Nitrobacter winogradskyi Nb-255: one gene and its partner. The protein of the gene in region 2 interacts with the protein of the main gene of each other region in a pairwise test. Links are inferred from orthologs where the notes say so. Each region holds a gene or a part of one and is shown on either strand. Other genes may lie near its edges.

The links. Proteins that work in one complex are often made in the same cells at the same time.
Region 1: the proteins of mobA (region 2) and NWI_RS09595 interact in binary tests that used the Escherichia coli proteins (3 or more experiments, as listed by UniProt). The link is inferred for Nitrobacter winogradskyi Nb-255 from one-to-one orthologs.

The regions. Positions count from the first base shown.
Region 1 is NC_007406.1:2,012,747-2,016,917, reverse strand. The notes cover bases 796-3,628. They hold NWI_RS09595 (molybdopterin molybdotransferase MoeA), read right to left. Parts: upstream 2,903-3,628; coding sequence 1,688-2,902; downstream 796-1,687. Other genes in these bases: moaC (cyclic pyranopterin monophosphate synthase MoaC), read right to left, coding at 3,221-3,628; lexA (transcriptional repressor LexA), read right to left, coding at 817-1,518. Outside these bases: NWI_RS09610 (ComEC/Rec2 family competence protein), read left to right, coding at 1-124; NWI_RS09605 (hypothetical protein), read right to left, coding at 339-680; more of moaC, read right to left, coding at 3,629-3,730; indole-3-glycerol phosphate synthase TrpC, read right to left, coding at 3,884-4,171. UniProt on the Escherichia coli protein: Catalyzes the insertion of molybdate into adenylated molybdopterin with the concomitant release of AMP.
Region 2 is NC_007406.1:1,067,820-1,071,950, forward strand. The notes cover bases 785-3,577. They hold mobA (molybdenum cofactor guanylyltransferase MobA), read right to left. Parts: upstream 2,613-3,577; coding sequence 1,956-2,612; downstream 785-1,955. Other genes in these bases: msrA (peptide-methionine (S)-S-oxide reductase MsrA), read left to right, coding at 785-971; NWI_RS05055 (sulfurtransferase TusA family protein), read left to right, coding at 2,742-3,047. Also shown: NWI_RS05030 (hypothetical protein), read right to left, coding at 1-32; more of msrA, read left to right, coding at 432-784. UniProt on the Escherichia coli protein: Transfers a GMP moiety from GTP to Mo-molybdopterin (Mo-MPT) cofactor (Moco or molybdenum cofactor) to form Mo-molybdopterin guanine dinucleotide (Mo-MGD) cofactor.

The DNA of each region.
Region 1 (4,171 bases), 940 kb from region 2 along the record:
TGCTGGCCTCAAGCGTCCCTGGTCATCCGCCGCCTTCGATGAACAGCCGGCACGACCGGGATCGAAGCCGGAGCCTTCGGTCGACGCCACGCCTGATCCCGAGGATCTCCAGCCGGACGATTGAACGGCGCGTCCGTGGTTGGGTGTTTCGCGGGTGTTCATACTCGTGATCAGAACCGGCCGCACAGTACGTTAGCGTTTCGAGCGAAGTGCAGACCGGTTCGCGTGAAGAAAACGCGTTAAACCAAGATTATAAAGCCTCGCTTTTGATTCCGTCAGAATCGGAAAGGCTCTACCGCATTTCCTGAAAGCGCGCTGCTGACGACGTATGCGTAATTCTAGAAAACCATTCCACAATACTTCAGGCTTACGTACAAACCGGCAAGTATCCAGAACGGTGCCATCAGCCATGGGAGGCCGGTACAAAGCATATGACCATACTTGTGATGCAAGCCTGAGCCAATGATCGGCAGCTTGCCGCGATAGTCAGCGGTTTCTATGTTCCCATAGCTTTTAACCAGGCTTCTTATTTCCGAATGAGCGGCCTCAATCGCCAAAAGAGTCAATGTAGCGGTTGTTGCTCCGATAACTGCGATAATCACGCAGAAAAGCAAACGGGTGAGATTAATGATCTCCAGATTTGCGATGCCAAATCCCGCGAACAATGCGGTTTGAGACAATGTTCCCACATCATTCTATGATTGATAACTCCATCTTCCTCTACAATGCGGCGGCGGAACCTCTCGTAAATCTCTTTTGCTTCCTTGATGGCCGGTTCATCACCGACATGTTGTCCGCTATTCACCTGAACGATTCCTAGTACTTGCGGTAAATGCCGACCAGCCGGCCCTGGATCTGGACGCGGTTGGGCGGAAGAATGCGAACTTCATAGGCCGCGTTCGCCGGCTCCAGCGCGATCGAAGCGCCGCGGCGGCGGAAGCGTTTCAACGTCGCTTCCTCGTCGTCGATCAGGGCGACGACGATGTCGCCGGTGTCAGCGGTCGGATTACGCTGGATCAACGCCATATCGCCATCGAGGATGCCGGCATCGACCATGGAATCGCCGCGCACCTCGAGCGCGTAGTGCTCGCCGGCGCCGAGCATGTCGGGCGGCAGGCTGATTGTGTGACTGCAGGTCTGCAACGCCTCGATCGGCGTGCCGGCTGCGATCCGTCCCATCACCGGAACGGCGACCGGACGCTCGGCCTCGTCAGCGCCGCCACCGCCGCCGCGGCGAACCTTGCCGAGATTGCCTTCTATGACGCTCGGTGTGAAACCGCGACGTCCGCCGCCGCTTGCGGCCAGTTCCGGCAGCTTGATGACTTCAATGGCGCGTGCGCGGTTGGGCAGGCGGCGGATGAAGCCCCGTTCCTCCAGGGCGGTGATCAGGCGATGGATGCCGGACTTCGAGCGCAGGTCGAGCGCGTCCTTCATTTCATCGAACGAAGGCGGCACACCGGACTCCTTCAGCCGTTCGTTGATAAAACGCAGGAGTTCGTACTGTTTGCGCGTGAGCATTCCCGACCCAATCCCTAGTTGATGGTTCCTGCCGATGACGGACGACATCGGGCCTTACAGCCCTATGCGCCAACTCCGCGGCACGAGAACTCGAAACAAATCATGAACATACACTATATGTTCGATATGTGTTCCGCAACCCTTAATTTAAGGTCAACAACGCGAGACTTTATGACAGGGAGAGCTTGATGACGGTACAGGGCGCGCCTTTGCTGGCGGCCGGCGCGAATGGCGCGCGGACCACGAGTGCATCCGCCGCGGCAAGATTTCCCATCAGCGAACTGTCCTGATGCGTAACCGGCGTTGCGATCGGCAGGCCGTCCGTTGAGTACGTGAGTCGCGCGCGCAGATAATCCTGCCTGGCCTGATTGGCGGCGACATCGCCTCCGAGCAGCGCCGGTTCAACACGGTGGTGCACGTCTACACGTCCCGATAGCGCGCGGATCAGCGGCACCATGAACAGGAACGCGCAGATGTAGGCCGAGACGGGATTGCCGGGGAGGCCGATCACCCGCATCGCGCCGAGCCGGCCATACATCATCGGCTTGCCGGGCCGCATCGCGATTCGCCAGAACGTCATCTCCACGCCTTCCGCCTCAAGCGCGCGCTTGATGAAATCATGGTCGCCGACCGATGCGCCGCCGGTGGTGACGAGGATATCGGCGCCGCTGTCGCGGGCGCGGCGGATGGCGGCCGTCGTGGCGTCCATGGTGTCGGCGGCCAGGCCGAGGTCGATCGCCTCGGCGCCTTCACCTCGGGCGAGGGCGCGAAGCGCGTATCCGTTGGACAAGATGATCTGGCCGGGACCGGGCGTCGCGCCCGGCAAGACCAGTTCGTCGCCGGTGGCGAGCATGGCGATGGTGGGACGGCGGTGCACCGGCAGGTCCGGATAGTTCATGCCGGCGGCAAGCGAGAGATGGCGGTCGGTGAGGCGCGTGCGCGCTCGGATGAGGACGTCGCCTTCGCGAAAATCCACCCCTGCGGGACGGATGTTCTTGCCGGAAGCCGTGGCCTCCTTGACGATGACGTGGTCGCCGTCGCGGTCCGTGTCTTCCTGAATGACGACGGTGTCGGCGCCGTCCGGCACCACCCCTCCGGTAAAGATCCGCAAGGCCTCGCCCGCACGCAGCGCGCGATCGAGCGGCCGACCCGCGGCGCTTTCGCCGATCACGCGAAGACGTGAGGGAATTGTCGCGATGTCCGCGGCGCGCACGGCATAGCCGTCCATCGCCGACATTGCGACCGGTGGCTGGGTCCGGCGCGAGGGCAGATCGCGCGCCAGCACCCGGCGATGCGCCGCTTCGAGAGCCGCTGTTTCCTCCGGGAGTGGTTCGACTCCGTCAAGAACAGCCGCAAGGGCATCGGCGACCGCCATCAGGGCCATGACCATATTCTCCTATAGCGTTTTCGAGCGAAGTGGAAACCGGTTCGCGTGAAGAAAACGCGCCAAAACAATAATCTGGAACTTCGCTTCTGATTCAATCAGAAGCGATAATGCTCTAGTGTCCAATTCCGAAGTCGCATACTCTTGCCGCAACCTTTGATGTCACTTGACGGACTCGATGGGGCAATGAAGCGCTTCTGAACCACCGCATTGGGACGCGCCTGGCGGGCGCGTCAATCATCTACCGAACTTTCGGCTCGCATACAACGGTGCGATGAGCCGGATGTCGCCCGACGGCGCGTTCACGCCGGTCACTTATCATTCTGGAGCGTTATCCGTCACGAGATAGTGGCCGGACTTGCCGCCCTTCTTCTCGACCAGATGAATGCCCTCGATACGAACGCCGCGTTCCACGGCCTTGATCATGTCGTAGATCGTCAGGCAGGCGACGGAGACCGCGGTGAGGGCTTCCATCTCCACGCCGGTCGGGCCGGAAACCTTGACGCTGGCGCGCACCCGGCAGCCGGGAATCTTCTTGTCGGTCTCGATATCGAGCGTGACTTTCGACAGCGCCAGCGGATGACAGAGCGGGATCAGTTCCGAAGTGCGCTTGGCGGCCATGATGCCGGCGATGCGCGCGGTGCCGAGCACGTCGCCTTTCTTGGCGTTGCCGCTTTCGATCAGGGCCAGCGTCGCCTTGGTCATGACGACCTGGCCTTCGGCAACGGCGACGCGTTCGGTTGCGGGCTTTGCCGAGACATCGACCATCCGCGCCTCGCCTTTGACGTCGATGTGGGTGAGGGCGGGTTTGTTTTTCTTGTCTGCCATATCAATCAAATCCTATAGCGTTCTCAAGCGAAGTGGATACCGGTTCGCGTGAAGAAAACGCGTCAAATTAGAATCATGGAATTCCATCGGAAGTGAAGGCTCCAGGCTGGTTGCTTCCCTCTCCCACAAGAGGAAAAGGAGGCGAGACGGAGGCTACGCATGTTTAAGCAGCGTGCGCGTTGCGGCCGTGACGTCGGCTTGCCGCATCAGGCTTTCGCCGACCAGAAAAGTGGAGATGCCGACCCGTTCGAGCCGCGCGAGATCGGCGGGCGTGAAGATACCGCTTTCGCCGACCATGAGCCGTTCTTTCGGGATGTACGGCGCCAGGCCTTCGCTGGTTTCGAGCGTCGTCTCGAAGGTGCGCAGATTGCGGTTGTTGACGCCGATCATCGGCGAGCGAAGCTTGAGCGCACGATCCAGTTCCTCGCGGTTATGGATTTC
Region 2 (4,131 bases):
GCAAACTTCGTTTCGTCCAGCTTGATCGGCATTCCAGTCCTCATTTTGCTTCGAAAATTGGTCTCGGGTGACCCTCCGAATAGCTCGGTATCGTGCTGTGATGCAACTGGCGAATCCGGTTGCGAGGATTGTTTGAATATGCAATGGGCAGGATAATTGACCCGACGTCGTTTCGCGGTGTAACTCGCGGTGGCTTTATAGTGTTTTCGAGCGAGGCATGTCGTCGGGCTTGAGCCCCAAGGACGGGTGCCGGTTCGCATGAAGAAGACGCGTCAAATCAAGATCATATAGCGTTTTCGAGCGAAGCATGTCCTTCGGGCTTGAGCCCCCAGGATGGATGCCCCGGTTGGCGTGAAGAAACGCGTCAGAACAACAATCTGGAGCTTCGCTCCTAATTCTGTCAGAAGCGAAGCTCCAGGAGAGAGGTGGGTATGACGGTTTCTACGGAACGTGCGGTTCTTGCCGGCGGTTGCTTCTGGGGTATGCAGGCTCTGTTGCGCCGGTATCCCGGCGTGATCTCCACCCGGGTCGGCTACACCGGCGGCGACGTGCCGGACGCCACGTACCGCAATCACGGCGATCATGCCGAGGCCATCGAAGTCAATTTCGATCCGACGGTGACCAGCTATCGGCAGCTGCTGGAGTTCTTTTTCCAGATTCATGATCCGACCACGGAGGACCGTCAGGGTTACGATCAGGGCCTAAGCTACCGGTCGGCGATCTTCTACACGAACGAGGAGCAGAAGCGGATCGCGGAGGAAACCATCGCCGAGATCGACGCGTCCGGTCTTTGGCCCGGCTATGTCGTCACCGATGTCGAGCCGGCCGGACCATTCTGGGAGGCCGAGCCCGAGCATCAGGATTACCTGGAGCGGGTTCCGAACGGTTACACCTGCCATTTCGTCCGGCCGAACTGGAAGCTGCCACGCAAGCAGGACGCCGGTCAGACGGCGGCCGGCGGGGATCGCTGAAGGCGTTGGAACCGCCGATTTGCGGGCCTAGGCCGGATCGACATTCAGGATTCCCAGGCGGTCTGATCGCTGATTCATAGGGTTCCGTGATTCTGACACGGAGCTGCACGATGGGGATCAAGCGGTATGAGCTGAGCGATCATCAGTGGGCGAAGATTGCACCGTTGCTGCCAGGCAAGGCCTCTGATCCGGGACGGACGGGATCGGATAATCGGTTGTTTGTGAACGGCTGCCTGTGGGTGCTGCGATCCGGCGCGCACTGGTGTGACCTGCCGGAGCGCTATGGCCGCTGGAAGACGGTGCATCGGCGGTTCAGCAGGTGGTGCCATGCTGGTGTGTGGGAACGGGTGTTCTCCACCCTGACAGCCGATCGCGACAACCAGTATCTGATGCTCGACTCAACCATCGTTCGAGCCCATCAGCAGGCGGCTACCGGAAAAGGGGGGCCAAGGATCAGGCGCTGGGGCGTTCCCGAGGTGGACTGACCACCAAGGTCCACATGCTCGCCGATGCGCTGGGCCGACCCTTGCGTTTCATCGTCACCGCCGGGCAGGTCGGAGACATCACACAAGCCCCCGCGCTGCTCGAAGCCCAGGCCGGGGACGCCGTGCTGGCCGACAAGGCTTATGACAGCAACGCCTTGCGTGCACTCATCGCCGGCATGGGCGCCGAAGCGGTGATCCCCTCAAACAGGACGCGCAAAATCATCATCCCGCATGACGCCGGTCTCTACAAGCACCGCAACCGCATCGAGCGCTGCTTCAACCGTCTCAAGCACTTCCGCCGTTTCGCCACCCGCTACGACAGGCGCACCGTTCACTTCACGGGCTTCGTTCACCTGGCCGCAGCCCTGATCTGGCTGCCGTGAATGTCGATCCGGCCTAGAGCATGATCCGATCACGTTGAATCGGACCATGCTCTCAAAATGGTTGTCTGGTCGCATTTTCGTGCGGCGAATCGGTATCCACTTCGCCGGAAAATGCTCTAAGCGCCGTCGTTGTCCTGCGCCACCAGCCGTTCGGCTTCGGCGAGATCGTCGGTGGTGTTGATGTTGAAGAACGGATCGAACGGCGCGGTCGGCCATGAAACCGCGGCAAGCCGGTAGCGCGCGGTCCAGCGATCGACCTTTCTCAGGCCTTCGGTGGTCAGCGCCCGGCGCAGTTCGTCGCGCAGCCTCACATTCCACAGCCCGATCACGGGATGCGTCCTCCCGCCCGAAACAGCGACCGCAAGCTCGGCATCCTGCTGGTCACGCACCTCATGCAGCCGGGCCGCCAGATCGCGCGGCAGGAAAGGGCAATCGCCCGGAGCGCTTACGATCCATTGGATGCCTGATCGCTGCTCCGCTACCCAGTCGAGAGCAGCGAGGATTCCGGCGAGCGGCCCGGGAAAATCCGCCACGCTATCGGCGACCACGGGCAGGCCGAACCCTGAGAAGCGCGCCGGATCGCCGTTGGCGTTGAGGATGAGGCCGCTGCATTGGGATGCCAGTCGCGCGATCACGCGGTTCAGGATCGTCTGCCCGCCGATTTCGCGCATCGGCTTGTCGCCGCCCCCGATGCGCCGCGCAAGCCCGCCGGCGAGAATGACGGCGGGAGTTGGCGGATAATCCGGAGGAGAGGCTGCGTCGGTGCTGTTCATGGGGCGTCCGGTTGCCCATCAAAATAGGACGTGATCGGCCGGAACAACATCCCCCGAAGCCGGTGCTGATTGGAGGCAATGTAAGCGGGTCCCGTCGTCCACCGGTTGACGGTCTCATCGGGATTCGCCATGTTTGTCCCCATGCTGATATCGAAACTCGATCTGACCGGGCTGAAGTGCCCGATGCCAGCGCTCAAGACCCGCAAGGCCTTGAAATCGTTGACGCCTGGCGAGCGGCTTGAGGTGCATTGCACCGACCCGCTCTCAGTGATCGATATTCCGAACCTGATCCGGGAGACCGGCGATTCCGTGGAAATCACCGAACGCGCGGAGCGACGGATCGTTTTCCTCATCAAAAAAGCGGGAGCGCCCTCGTCGTTCGAGGACCGCTTCGGTTCGTTGTCGCTGCGGTCCTTGTGCCCTTACACCAAGTGATTGCCGGCCGTTTGGCGGTCGCGTCCACGATGGATGCGTCTGATTCAACGCAGTTAAGCAGACTCTATAGCGTTTTCGAGCGAAGTGGAAACCGGTTCGCGTGAAGAAAACGCGTCAGAACAACAATCTAGAGCTTCGCTTCTGATTCAATCAGAAGCGATAATGCTCTAGAGCCATTTTGGATTGAGATTACGCATAACCGGCGTGATTGAAGAAGTTGATGCATTGGTCTGGAGAGAAGAGATCGAGGATAGAACCGATCCTGTTCCAGAGTGCGGGGATCGATCGCTCGGCGGCCTTTCGCAGATGGGCCTTGAGCTTTGCGAACGCCATCTCGATCGGGTTGAGGTCGGGCGAGTACGGCGGCAGATAGCGCAACTGCGCGCCAGCGGCCTCGATGATTTGTCGAACATCGTCGTTCTTGTGGGCGGGCAGATTGTCCATCACCACGATGTCGCCTGGCTTCAGGGTCGGGACCAGGCATCGTTGCAGGTAGACGCGAAAGATCTCGCCATTCATCGGCTCGTTGATGACAAAGGGAGCGGTGATAGCGTCGTGGCGCAGTGCCGCGACGAAGGTGGTGATCTTCCAGTGACCGTGTGGAATCTTGCCGACCAGGCGTTGGCCACGGCGGCAGCGGCCACGCAATCGCGCCATGTTGGTCGAGGTGCCGGTCTCATCGATGAAGACGAGGCGGGCTGGATCAAGCAGCCCTTGTTGCGCTTTCCAGACCTCGCGGGCCATCGCCACGTCGGGCCGATCCTGCTCGGTCGCGTAAACGCTTTTTTTTGAAGCTGATGCCGCGCCGGTCGTAGAAGCTCCACACCGTTGCCACGCTGACCGTAATGCCGCGCTCGCGCAGCAGGACCCGGACTTCTTCAAGCGTGATATCCGACTGTGCCCCAATCAGGTCGAGCAGCCACGCGGCATGCGGCTCAAGAACCGCGCGACGATGACCGCGAAGGCCGCTCGGCGCCGTTCGTCCGTCAAGCCGCCACTGACGGACCCATTTGATCGCGCTGCTGGCACTCACCGAAAAAACCTTGGCCGCCGAGGTTGCCGAAAGCCCGCCCGCAACCGCACC